4 regions of the Paenibacillus sp. CFBP13512 genome follow, and region 2 is predicted to be linked to each of the others. Evidence: predicted binding sites of a transcription regulator. Region 2 holds the regulator's gene; each other region holds the start of a gene.
What was found. The regulator LexA, encoded in region 2, represses DNA repair genes until DNA is damaged. The targets are predictions, from matches to a motif close to CGAACATATGTTCG.

Region 1 (3,220 bases), on a different contig from region 2:
CCCCAAGCCATAAATACCCTCCTCTATAGATCATCCATTTATCTTTTATTCCATTTTATAGTAAAATAAGTAAAATAAACAATCAAAAGAGCAATAGAAATAGCAAGAGGAGGTGATATAATGTCAGATCTATACGGTTTGGCTCTGGTTATACTTGTTAATATAATCATTTATGGTTTGGTGATCTGGGGCATTGTACATATGATTTATAAACGCTCCAAGCATCCTGCGCATACAATTGTGTTTCTTGCGATGATAGTTTGTTTTGTTATTTTTACAGCGAGTATAGCACAGCAAATTATGTATCGCGATTGGACGATCAACGTAGCTACTTTGGCGCCAATGACGTGTGTGTTTTCGATTTATGTTTTGAGTCGTAGGGAGAGACGGTTGCAATCTTAGTCATGATATTGTTTTGAGAAAAAATTCTATTTAGAATAAAAATGAGGAATATCTAGTTGAAATAGATATTCCTCATTTTTTGTTTTTCTCTAAAATAAATACATCCTTTCCCTACTAAAACAATTATTATCTTGATTTAATTGACATATCCAAATTCTCTTTTCTTAAATATATTATTGACCATGTAATTAATTTAAATCTCAAGTAATACAGATTGATTGCAGGTGTTTTATATAAATAATTAAGTATCTAATTTACAATTGATTACATAGAAAGTAATACTGTATCGTACTATGATTATTATGTAATAATTTAAATTTCAAACTTATTATAGAAAGGGTTGTTGCTCTAAATGTTATTAAATATTAAAGTTATTGGATTAACATTAATTACAATGGCGCTAGGTTTTTTTATTTTCAATATTATTTTTGATAAAGTAATAATAAGATCAACAGAGTATCTTGGAAAACGTTTAGCAAAAAAAACTAAAAGTAAGTTTTCTTTAATTTTAATAGAACTAACCTCATTTTTATCGATTCTCTTATATCCTATCACTCTTATAATTTTCTTAATACGATTGGATTTTGATACAAGAGGATTTAGCGAAATTTTTCTTATAACGACATTGAGCTTTTTGCTTATATTCTTTTTATTGAGTTCGACTCTCATAGAAGCCCGAAAATTATATATATCACATAATTTTTTTGTTACAAATTTTTGTAGAAATTTAAACACATCAATAAACAAAAAATACTTCGAAGGAAGTTACTTACAAAATATTATAAATTTAATACTTAAGCAGGCAAAAGATTTATACGTAATAAGCTTAATTGGGTATCTAACTTTAATTTTTTTGACACACTTGAATTGGGGAATTAATATTTTCTTTGTAGGTTTACTTTTAATTCCTTCATACGGAGTATATTGGGTTTACTATACGAATTTTTTTGTTTTCAATATAGAAAAACGTCATGTTTTTATTAGAAGAGTGATAGGATATTTTATAGTAGGATTTTTGTCTATTTATATTGTTCATTCCGAATATATAAGTATGATTTTTGAAAATAATCAAGCTCTTTATTTATTTATAATTTTTGTAATTTGGAGTAATACTTTTATTTTATTAGACAGAATTCTCAAAGAGATTCATTCTGATTATTTAAATTTCAAAAACAACTCAAACTAATTTTATTTAAAAGTGGTTAACTTTTTATAATCTTTGTTTATTGTTAAATATACGTATTAATAAAATGTATTTATCGTCAAACCTAAATAATTCAAGATTAAAACAAAGTCGGTTTTCTTTTATTTAGAAAACCGACTTTGTTTTTTATTGATAAAGAATGCAAAGAGTCAGAATTTGTTTCTTTAAAGTATTGAACATCCGTTCGTATTAATGTAAAATCAAATAGCAAAGCACAATATTACGTACGTAATAGGAGAATATGCTGATGAACTTTAATTATACATTTCCTGCTTTAAGAGGTAAACAGGCTGGTAAAGAATTTTATACAGTTATGTGTCCGATGCGCTTGATTCCTAGAATTTTTCTTTTTGATGAAGAAGAAATTCCAGTTGAGCACCGGGCACAACGGGTGATGAATAGATCAAGAATTCCAGATATCACAAATTATATTCTGGAAAATCCTAAAGAATACATATTTTCTTCGTTAACGGCATCTGTAGATGGAGAAATGGTATTTCAAGAACATTCGAAGGATTTGAAAGATATAGGATATCTTACGATTTCTCTTGATTCTAAATTCTTAATTAATGATGGACAACATCGTAGAGCAGCTATAGAAGAAGCATTGAAAATTTCACCTGAATTAGGAGAAGAAACGATCTCAGTAGTTTTCTTTCATGATTTAGGTTTGACTCGTTCTCAGCAAATGTTTTCAGATCTAAATCGGCATGCTGTGAATACAACCTCTTCTATTGGAATTTTATATGATCATCGGGATCAACTTTCTTTAATTACAAAAGGGCTGTTACAAGATATACCTTTATTAGAACGATATACAGATCGAGAAAAAGTATCTTTATCTAAGAACTCACCTAAACTATTTGCTCTAAATCATATTTTTAATACGAATTGTCGATTGCTAGGCAAACGAAAAGGCGAAATTATTTCTGAGCAAGAAAAAGAGTTTGTACAGAAGTTTTGGATTCTATTATGTGATACGATAACGGAATGGCAAGATGTATTAGATAAGAAAGTATCACCTAGAGACCTTAGAATTAATTCTATCATTGCTCATGGTGTTTTTTTAGAAGCTATAGGTATTATTGGACATTATCTTTATTTCTATCATGCAGATGAATGGGAATCATATATTGAAAAGCTTAAAAAGGTAGATTGGAGTCGCGACAATAAGCAAGATTGGTTAGGTCGCGCCTATGGTCAAACAGGAAGAATTAATAAAACAAATGAGACCGTTCAATTAACGGCAAATCTTATTAAGGCTAAAATAGGCTTACCTTTAACAGAACAAGAACAAAAAATAGAAAATAAGATTACGTAAAGGAGGCTTCTCTACATGGAACTTAATATATTTAATACAGGCAGCAAATTTGTAGAAGCCAAAGAATTAGTAAAAGAAATGTATCTTGAGGATGAAAGACCTTGGGTTGTTGGGTTCAGTGGAGGAAAAGATTCCACAGCAGTTGTTCAAATTGTTTTTCAAGCGTTACAAGAGTTAGAACCTTCTCAACTTCATAAAAAAGTATATGTTATTTCTTCAGATACTCAAGTAGAGACACCACTTATTATTGATAAAATAACTAGAACGTTAGGACGTATCGAGAAGAGAGCTTT
Region 2 (3,220 bases):
CATAACACCCAGTAAGATATACAATGCGACAGTAATGATAAAGATCGCACTAAATCCATCAGCTGTTGGATACATAATACCCATAACAGCATAAATAATTCCCAATATCACTAGAGCAGCTGGAAAAACAATATTTCTTCCTTTATATGCCGTATATTCGGAAATACTGGTTTTGCCACCGATAGAAGTCTGACCTTGTTTTCTACGTGTAGCATTGACTTGCTTTGAGTTACGTCGAACTTGCCTTTCCCAGGAACGGGACATACTTTGTTTCCCCCTAATAGATAATGTAAGCCTTACAATAAAAGCAGAAGACTTCCTTCTATCTTATCATGCCAGAACAAGCCCCAAATTTCTATAGCAAAATAGGATGCTCTGTTCTAGATCGGCCAGAGCACCCTTATTATCGTTCATTTTTCTTTTGTGGATTGAAGCTATTATATGTTCTTATTTCTGACTATTTTTGGTGTTATCCGATGATTCAGTATCTTCTACAAATTCAATTGTATCTAATTGTTGACGGAAATTACTGCGAATATTATTCAAATAAACAGCACGTAATTCATCACGTTCTATCGTTTCTTCTGCTGTAAGACCTGAACTTTTCTTTTTACGAGCTAATTCATTGATGCGTGTAATCAGTGTATCGATATCCATAATTAACCTCCATGTGATCGGTGTGCTTTTTGCCCCACTAACTTTGACATGTAAAAAAAAGCTTGTCAAGATCTATAGATCTCAACAAACTTTGACGATATTGATCGTTCGATCACAATATTCCTAACCGGATGACATTATCCCATACACAAACTACCTGCGATACATGTATCCATAAGTCATGTATATTTAAGTTCAGTATAGTGTATTAATCGTAAGGAATAACCAACACATCTCCTGCTTGGATTTCGCTTGAATCCAATTGATTCTCACTACGAATCTGAGCAATATAATCTCGCGTATCTGTCTGTACAGATTTGTATTCTTTCGCAATACTCCATAGACTGTCTCCTGCATGTACCACTACTTTTTGTGTAGGGCCTTCTACCTTGTCTGCAACTACGAAATTATGAATGACTCCACCGTATAACAATACGCCTGCAAAAACAAAACATACCATCAAACGTCCGCCTGATTTCCATTTTACTTTTTGCGCTGTGCTTTGGATAAGATGAAGTGTTTTTTGACGTAACGTCTTTTTGCCTTTTGGTTGAATCGGCTTGCGGATCTTCTGTACGGTAGGTACGTAAGTCCACTCATCCACAACTACATCTTTGTCCGCCCGTGTAGCATGAATAGCTTCTTGTTGTGCTTGCTTTTCCGAATAACCTGTTGATGTATGATGTATATCTGATCCTGATGTATCAATCTGTTGTTCATCCTCTTCAGACTGATTGTGGATGCTACGATATGTAGTATATTTTAACATTTTCATCACGCTCCAAACATTTGTTCTTGTTTTCTCAAATTCACTATAACACGAACATATGTTTTACTCAATAGTTTTTTACGAACTTTCGTTCGTGTTTTTTATCGCAACTTTTGGACTATAGATAATGCTATTTAGATGATGAATAGACTACGAAAATAAGCAAATAACAAATAAATATACAAATTTTAGAACTTATGTTTGTACGAACGGTAGTTCTATGTTATAATTTTGCCAAACGTTACTAGCATTGGGGTTGATAAGGTATGTCAAAAGTTTCAAGTCGCCAACAGGCCATTTTGGAATTTATCCGAAATGAAGTCAAACTTAAAGGTTACCCGCCATCTGTACGTGAAATTGGTGAAGCTGTAGGTCTTGCTTCTAGTTCTACTGTACATGGTCATCTGGATCGTTTGGAGAAAAAAGGACTGATTCGACGCGACCCGACCAAACCTCGTGCCATCGAGTTGTTGGGTCAAGAAGAGTCTGAAAGTAATATTCTTTTCGCTCAAACGGTATCTCGTGTTCCTATTATTGGAAAAGTAACCGCCGGTGTTCCGATTACAGCTACAGAACATATTGAAGATTACTTCCCTCTACCACAGAATTTTACAGGTGAAGGACAAGTATTTATGCTTTCTGTAGTTGGAGACAGTATGATTGAAGCAGGAATTTATAATGGTGATTACGTGATCGTACGTCAACAACAAACCGCTGATAATGGCGATATTGTTGTCGCTATGACAGAAGACGATGAAGCAACGGTCAAAACTTTTTATAAAGAAAAAGACCATATTCGTCTACAACCTGAAAATCCTATGTATCAGCCACTACGTCTGACGCATGTTACGATTTTGGGTAAAGTTGTAGGTTTGTTCCGTAATCTGCACTAAATCATATGTATCATAAGAAAAGACCACTATCTTAATCGATAGTGGTCTTTTTTGTAGTTTATTACTATTACATATTTATTGTATATATTTCCATAGAGCTGTTTTAATAACATCTTCAGCTTCGATCTCACTAAAAGGAACATCTACTTCTTTTCCATTCTGCTCCATTTTATACATCCACACAGGATGATCGATTGGATTTAAATATAATGATTCTACAGCAAGTTGAGGTTTTCCTGGATTGTGTGAGCAACTATATTCTATATAAGCTTCTCCATGATAGTGCTCAGTCAGATTTTTTTTAACAGCATTGATCGTAATAACAACGAGAGCGATTGTAATGACTAATTGAGTTCCATCTTTTTTTTGAACACTACAATCTTCTTTGAAATTTTCTTGGATCTCTTCTAAAATCGTAGAAAACTTCATCCATAAATCTTCGCAGTGTTCTAAAAAATGTTCGTGGATTTCTAAAGAATAGGTATGAGCTTTTTCCTTCTCTACTTTCTCTTCTCGCGCACGTATTGCCGCAGACTCAATCCAACCCATAACCTCACCTCTCTCATAAGTTAAATTACCCTTTCATCATAACCTAATCTGAGAGAATGAATACCTTTTATTTCCTCTTACTATTATATTTTTTCAACTAATATCTTGTTCTACCTTATCCAAAAAGCTTAGTATCCATTAATTTAGCTAATAATGCTTTGAAATCTTTACTTTCTGCTTTTTCTGCTAATTGAGATTCTAATATATTGAATTTTTCTGCTACAAAATAAGCATTCAAAAATACGCTCAGATGATCTTTGGCAATCGCTTCTGCATTCTCTTTATCTGATGAATAACTTGAAATCACAGTGTATGCAAATTTTTGGGGATCAATTTTCATTTTGGATTTCAT
Region 3 (3,220 bases), on a different contig from region 2:
ATTAATCCAAGATTCCCTAAAATTTAAACTATATTTTTTTATTTTAATGTCTATTTATCGTCTATTCTTCCATACCTGGTAAGATAACTCCATCTTTTTGCAGCGAAGTTCCTCTGATTTTGTGATTGCGAATCAATACCGAAGGATCATTACCTAACATACCTGCTGTCAAAATCGCACTTTCGCCAAATTTGTCACGTAATTTATCCATTACTTCATTTAACTGTTCTTTGACCGGTTGACGACTATAATCGAACAAATCCATTTGTAGAGCAGCTTCTTCTTTCGGTTGCAAATTCTGAAGAGATACACCCAGCAATCGTACAGGCGCACGATCTCCCCAATGGCGATCATACAATGCGCAAGCTTCACGATAGACTTCATCAGCGGTTTCTGTAGGAACAGCCAGCGATTTGGAGCGAGTGATCGTTTTCATATCTGGCGTACGAATCGTAATCTGAATCGTCTGTGCTATTAATTTCTGACGACGCAATCGGCGACACACCTGATCACTTAGATTGAGCATTACTCTTCTGATATCATCACGTGCTTGAATATCTGCGGGTAATGTTGTGGTATGCCCTATCGACTTACTGACTTCACGATCAATCTCAACAGGCGAATGGTCAATACCGTTAGCCGCTTGTTTGAGCCAGCTTCCCATTACACCAAATCTAGCTGTTAAGCGAGCTTCATCTGCCGCCGCCAGTTGTCCAATCGTGCGAATACCCATATCTACCAATTTGGCAGATGTTTTACCACCTACACCAAATAATTGTCCACATGGCTTATCCCACAACAACTTGGGCATATCTCGTATACGCAAAATCGAAATTCCTTTAGGCTTTTTCATATCAGAAGCCATTTTTGCCAGTAATTTATTAGGAGCAATCCCTATCGAACACGGCAAATGCAATTCGTCCCAGATCCGTTGTTGTAGCTGTTCAGCAATCTGTGGAGGTGTACCGAATTGACTTGAACCGGTGATATCTAGATAACATTCATCAATGGAGGTTGCTTGCAACATTGGCGTATAACTATAGGCAATATTCATAAATGCCATCGAGTATTGTTTATACAGATAAAAATCAGGCGAAATTAAGATCAGATTCGGGCATTTTTGCAAGGCTTCTCTAACTAACATACCTGTTTTGACGCCACGATTTCTAGCTTCATACGATGAAGTTACCACTATTCCTTTACGAAGTTCAACACTACCCGCAACAGCAGTTGGTTTTCCTTGATATTTGTCAGGTTCTTCCGCCGTATGAACAGAACAGTAAAAAGCATTCATATCCACATGCAGAATGACCCTTCCTTTGGCAGGGTAGTAATTGGCATGATGCCTCAAGCTGATCATCCTCCTTGCCTGTGTAGAGTGTACCCTGTTCCCTTTGCTCGATGATCCGAATCATTTACAATAAATATCGTATGGTTTTATTATATCGTAACTGTATCATTTAGCCTATCCTATCCATCTAAAAATAAGTACAAACGTTCGACATTTTATTATGTATGTATTGGAGCTGAATAGAGATGAATCAATTTCAACCTTATGGATACTGAGCCAGATACTTTTGTACTAATTCATATCCTGCTACAGCAAGTGGAGGATAATCTTGTAATTCACTGATTTCAAGTATTCTGATGTAGTCGTCATTGTGATATAGATGGTTAGAAACGGAGAAATATTGCAACGACGCTTGTTCAGCCGATAATGGAGCATAATCGATGATTTGCCATGTTCCTTTTGCGAGTAATTTAGAGGCGGTAACGATCATGGAGAAAGATCCTCGATAATTTGTAAATAAAAGATACTGTTGTTCCCCGTGATAGACTTCATCTTCTTGAATAGAAAGCACACCAAATGAAAATACCTTTTTAAATCGGTCATGCAGAGCACTAATCACCTGACAAATTGCAAATCGCTGATCATGCATTGGAATCACAAAAATATCGCCTGCTTTATACTTTACCTTTTTAAACATCTCCTAACTCCTTTTTTCGTTTATCAATACGTTCGCTAATGGGCTCATCTCCTTATTACTTATCCTATACGAATCAAATCTTTGAACTCGTTCGTAGCTTGCTGATGCTCAGTCCATAACAGCGCAAACTCAATCTGTTGTTCATTTCGTGCTATTTTCAAATGATAGACACCAGGCTCAACCGTTATATACTGTCCACTGTCTCCATCTTCAGGTTCTAGCTCGCCACCTGTTACATTTTCTGCTGCTCCTGCATACAATTGACCCGAAGGAACATTGATCCACAATTGTACCGATGTTTGTTGTATATCTTCTACCTGTTGCATCGTGTATAAGCCATCTGCGCCTACATTGAGAAAAGCAACATTTCCTAAATTCACTTCTAGCAATTCATCTTCAGGAATAGACCACCAATCGGATGTATCTTCTAACCGATGTTTAAGGGCTTGAAGATCGTAAATACACAATGTAGCTGTGTCTGTAATGACTTGAATTTGGTTAGACATTGGATTGCTCCTCTCTTGGTTATACTCATTTCATAATGTGCACATCTGATCCTGATTACAATCTCATCTCTTCCAGTACTCTTATGATCATTTACAATTCAATCCACTGATCTTCGGTAGAAATAATTGTTTGGATGGTATCAATCATTCGCCGTACAGGTGCATCATGTCGATGAAACAAACAATAAATATACACTTCGCCTTCGGCTATAGATTCAATGGCTAGCTCAGCCTGCTCCACTTGAATCTGTGCCACATGCGGCCACTCTGTATGAGAAGGATCTGTGATAACCAACCCATCGTCTACCTGCTCTATCACCATATCACCCAGATCTAACGTAACCAAATCCTGTCTTAACTGCTCCATTAACTGCTTGGCTTGCTGTTCTTTACTTATGCTATCATGTTCTATACATTGAATACCGTATTCCCAACCCACGATGACTCACCTCATAAATTTCCGAAAATAATAATTTCATCTGCCCATTCCAACTGTATCTCTAACCATGTAACTAGTGAGCGAATAAAAGCTTTCAGTTCACGATCTTTGGTCTGATAAGCTTTCATTTCGGCTAATATATTGGTCCAGAGTGCTTTGGCAATCGGATTAAATCCTGTTGTATCAAAGTATCCATATCGATCTTTGGTCACCGGATCAACAATCGGATAATGCTTTTTCAGATAAGGCATCAAATAATCAAAATCACCCGCATAAATAAAAACAGA
Region 4 (3,220 bases), on a different contig from region 2:
ATGGGAATAGATGTTTATTATCAGACTGTAGTAGGAGATAACTTAAATCGACTCAAACAAGCGATTGAACTTGCAAGCAGTCGCGCAGATGTTATTTTATTTTCGGGCGGAATTGGACCCACTCAAGATGATCTGACCAAAGATGCATTGGCTGAAGTTTTAGGAAGATCAATCTATATTGATCCAGCTTCTATGGAGAAAGTCGCTAGCTTTTTTGAAGGCAGAGACATTACAATGACTGAAAATAATCGTCGCCAAGCTCTTGTGATTGAAAACAGTCATGTGCTTGCTAATTCTACAGGATTAGCTGTAGGGATTGCGATTGAAGATAAAGAGAAATATTATATCGTTCTACCAGGACCTCCCAAAGAATTACAACCGATGTTTGAAAATGAAGCGAAACCTTGGCTTCTTGAGCATGTGCTCACAGATGAACATCCTATTTATTCAAAAATGCTTAAATTTGCAGGTATTGGTGAATCTGCTCTTGAAGATGCATTAATTGATCTGATCAGTGCTCAGAGTGATCCTACGATTGCACCTTATGCCAAAGAAGCAGAAGTGACTATTCGTCTGACCACCAAAGCAGCTACAGAAAAAGAAGCGATGACCAAGCTGAAAAATATGGAAGCTCAGATTCGTGATCGTTTGCCTAATCATATGTATGCTGATCAAAATATAAGTATAGAAGAACAAATTTTATTAATGATGACAGGTATGAAGTTAACCCTAACTGCAGCAGAAAGTTGCACAGGTGGTCTACTGATGCAAAATCTAACTCTTATTCCGGGAAGCGGAAATGTATTTATGGGTGGAGTCGTCTGCTATTCCAATGAAATGAAAGAAAAAATGCTAAATGTCCCTCATGAGTTACTAGAAGGCGAGAATGCTCCAGGAGCAGTTAGCCCAGAAGTAGCAGAAGTTCTGGCAGATGAAGCTAGAAAAACATTAGATACAGACTTTGCTGTATCGATTACCGGTGTAGCGGGTCCAGGTTCTTCAGAACGCAAACCTGTAGGTTTGGTATATGTAGGGCTAGCAGAACGCAATCAACCTACACAGGTATTTGAATTGAATATCCGTGGTAATCGTGAATCGATCCGTGTTCGGGCTGCCAAAAGTATCCTGTACCGTTTGTGGCTTCGTTTAAGTGAACTTCAGAAGGAATCTGTAAAATAGTACATTTTAAATAAAACAACCTGCATCAGACGTACAAGAGCCCATGAAGCTTATTGCAATTCCTACGTCTGTTATGCTAAAATAACCGTAGACGGAAGAACCGCAGCAAATTTATTTGTTGCGGTTTTTTTATGTTTATAGACCCAAAATCAAGCAATACATGCATCTATTTGAAATCATTATTTATTACCAATAAATGTAATTAAGTAATGATTTAATACCAAAAAGACGAATATATGTTCGAAAAAAGCTTGGCAAATGAGAAAAAAAGTAGTATAATTAGAGTATAAATAAGAAGAAGAGGGACGTGAGTTTATTGTCAGATCGTCGTGCAGCGTTAGATATGGCGCTTCGTCAAATAGAGAAGCAATTTGGTAAAGGTTCGGTTATGAAACTTGGAGAATCCACTCATATGCAAGTTGAAGTTATTCCTAGTGGATCTATTGCTTTAGATATTGCTTTGGGAACAGGCGGTATGCCAAGAGGACGTATTATCGAAATATACGGACCAGAATCTTCAGGTAAAACAACAGTAGCACTTCATGCTATTGCTGAAGTTCAAAAAGCTGGAGGACAAGCAGCATTTATCGATGCAGAGCATGCTTTGGATCCTCAATATGCTAAAAACTTGGGTGTTAATATCGATGAGCTATTATTATCTCAACCAGATACAGGTGAGCAAGGTCTAGAGATTGCGGAAGCTCTTGTACGTAGTGGCGCTGTAGATATTATCGTTATCGATTCTGTAGCAGCATTGGTACCAAAAGCAGAGATCGAAGGCGAAATGGGTGACTCTCACGTTGGTTTGCAAGCACGTTTGATGTCTCAAGCATTGCGTAAATTGTCTGGTGCAATCAGCAAATCCAAAACAATCACGATCTTTATCAATCAGCTTCGTGAAAAAGTTGGCGTTATGTTTGGTAACCCTGAGACAACTCCTGGTGGTCGTGCACTTAAATTCTACTCTACTGTACGTCTAGACGTGCGTCGTATTGAAGCAATCAAAAACGGTAACGATGTTGTCGGTAACCGTACACGTATCAAAGTTGTTAAAAACAAAGTGGCTCCTCCATTCAAACAAGCTGAAGTGGATATCATGTACGGAGAAGGTATCTCCAAAGAAGGTAGCTTGATCGATATTGGTGTAGAACACGATATTGTTAACAAAAGTGGTGCTTGGTACTCTTACGAAGGTGAGCGTATGGGTCAAGGTCGCGAGAACTCTAAGCAGTTTTTGAAAGAAAATCCACACATTGCAGATATCATTGAACAAAAAATTCGTGTATCTAGCAATTTAACAACAGTGGTTGAAGAACCATCAGCTGAAGAAAAAGAAAAAGAAAGTCTTGAAGAGCAAGAATTATTCTCTAAAGCAACTGAATAATCACTTTAAGATGATATATGCTTAAATCCTGTAGCGCCCAGGACGTGAAATACGTTCAGGGCGCTTTTTTATTTATATTTCATAAAAGATTCATCTGATCACTATACACTGATTTAAAATATAGATAGACGAAAGGAAACAATTATGGCTGATTATCGTCGTTATGCTAAAAAACCGTCCAATACTAATACTACATCTGAACCTGAGGCTGATGAAGAATGGGATATCTATGCAGATGAAGGAGAGCGTCTAGATGGGTTCCCTGATGAGGGTGAAGTAGAGATTACGGCTGTAACCCCTCTACGTAAGCCTAGGCATCATTATAAGTTAACCTTCGGTGAGTTGAACCTTATGGTGCATGAAGATGTTATGATCAAGTATCGGCTGTTAAAAGGCATGTACTTTTCTAAAGAAGAACTAGAAAATATTGTGATCGCCAATGAACGTCAAACGGCTTATGCAGAAGCACTGAATTATTTGAGTCGCAAAGCACGCACTCGAACAGAAATTGCCCGCAAGCTTAAAGAAAAAGAAATCCATCCTGAGATCATTGAGACGACTCTTGTACGATTGCAACAAGAGAAATTAATCGATGATGAGTTATATGCTCAACAGTGGGCCAAACAAAGAGTGAACAGCCAGAAAAAAGGTAAAGTA

Region 1: the regulator LexA is predicted to act here: its motif matches at 1,780-1,793, upstream of dndB (DNA sulfur modification protein DndB).
Region 3: the regulator LexA is predicted to act here: its motif matches at 1,488-1,501, upstream of PaeCFBP13512_RS08585 (DNA polymerase IV).
Region 4: the regulator LexA is predicted to act here: its motif matches at 1,409-1,422, upstream of recA (recombinase RecA).

Annotation. Positions count from the first base shown of each region.
Region 1 covers NZ_QGAD01000002.1:366,959-370,178, reverse strand. The annotation lists gene PaeCFBP13512_RS03870 (hypothetical protein) at 755-1,588, shown strand; gene dndB (DNA sulfur modification protein DndB) at 1,848-2,927, shown strand; gene dndC (DNA phosphorothioation system sulfurtransferase DndC) at 2,943-3,220, shown strand, end outside.
Region 2 covers NZ_QGAD01000003.1:65,167-68,386, reverse strand. The annotation lists gene PaeCFBP13512_RS04760 (hypothetical protein) at 1-264, opposite strand, end outside; gene PaeCFBP13512_RS04755 (DUF896 domain-containing protein) at 448-657, opposite strand; gene yneA (cell division suppressor protein YneA) at 866-1,426, opposite strand; gene lexA (transcriptional repressor LexA) at 1,693-2,319, shown strand; gene PaeCFBP13512_RS04740 (hypothetical protein) at 2,395-2,868, opposite strand; gene PaeCFBP13512_RS04735 (hypothetical protein) at 2,984-3,220, opposite strand.
Region 3 covers NZ_QGAD01000004.1:444,879-448,098, reverse strand. The annotation lists gene PaeCFBP13512_RS08585 (DNA polymerase IV) at 62-1,351, opposite strand; gene PaeCFBP13512_RS08580 (immunity 26/phosphotriesterase HocA family protein) at 1,554-1,988, opposite strand; gene PaeCFBP13512_RS08575 (DUF6386 family protein) at 2,048-2,494, opposite strand; gene PaeCFBP13512_RS08570 (hypothetical protein) at 2,586-2,933, opposite strand; gene PaeCFBP13512_RS08565 (hypothetical protein) at 2,945-3,220, opposite strand, start outside.
Region 4 covers NZ_QGAD01000005.1:219,001-222,220, forward strand. The annotation lists gene PaeCFBP13512_RS09720 (competence/damage-inducible protein A) at 1-1,179, shown strand, start outside; gene recA (recombinase RecA) at 1,496-2,563, shown strand; gene PaeCFBP13512_RS09730 (regulatory protein RecX) at 2,708-3,220, shown strand, end outside.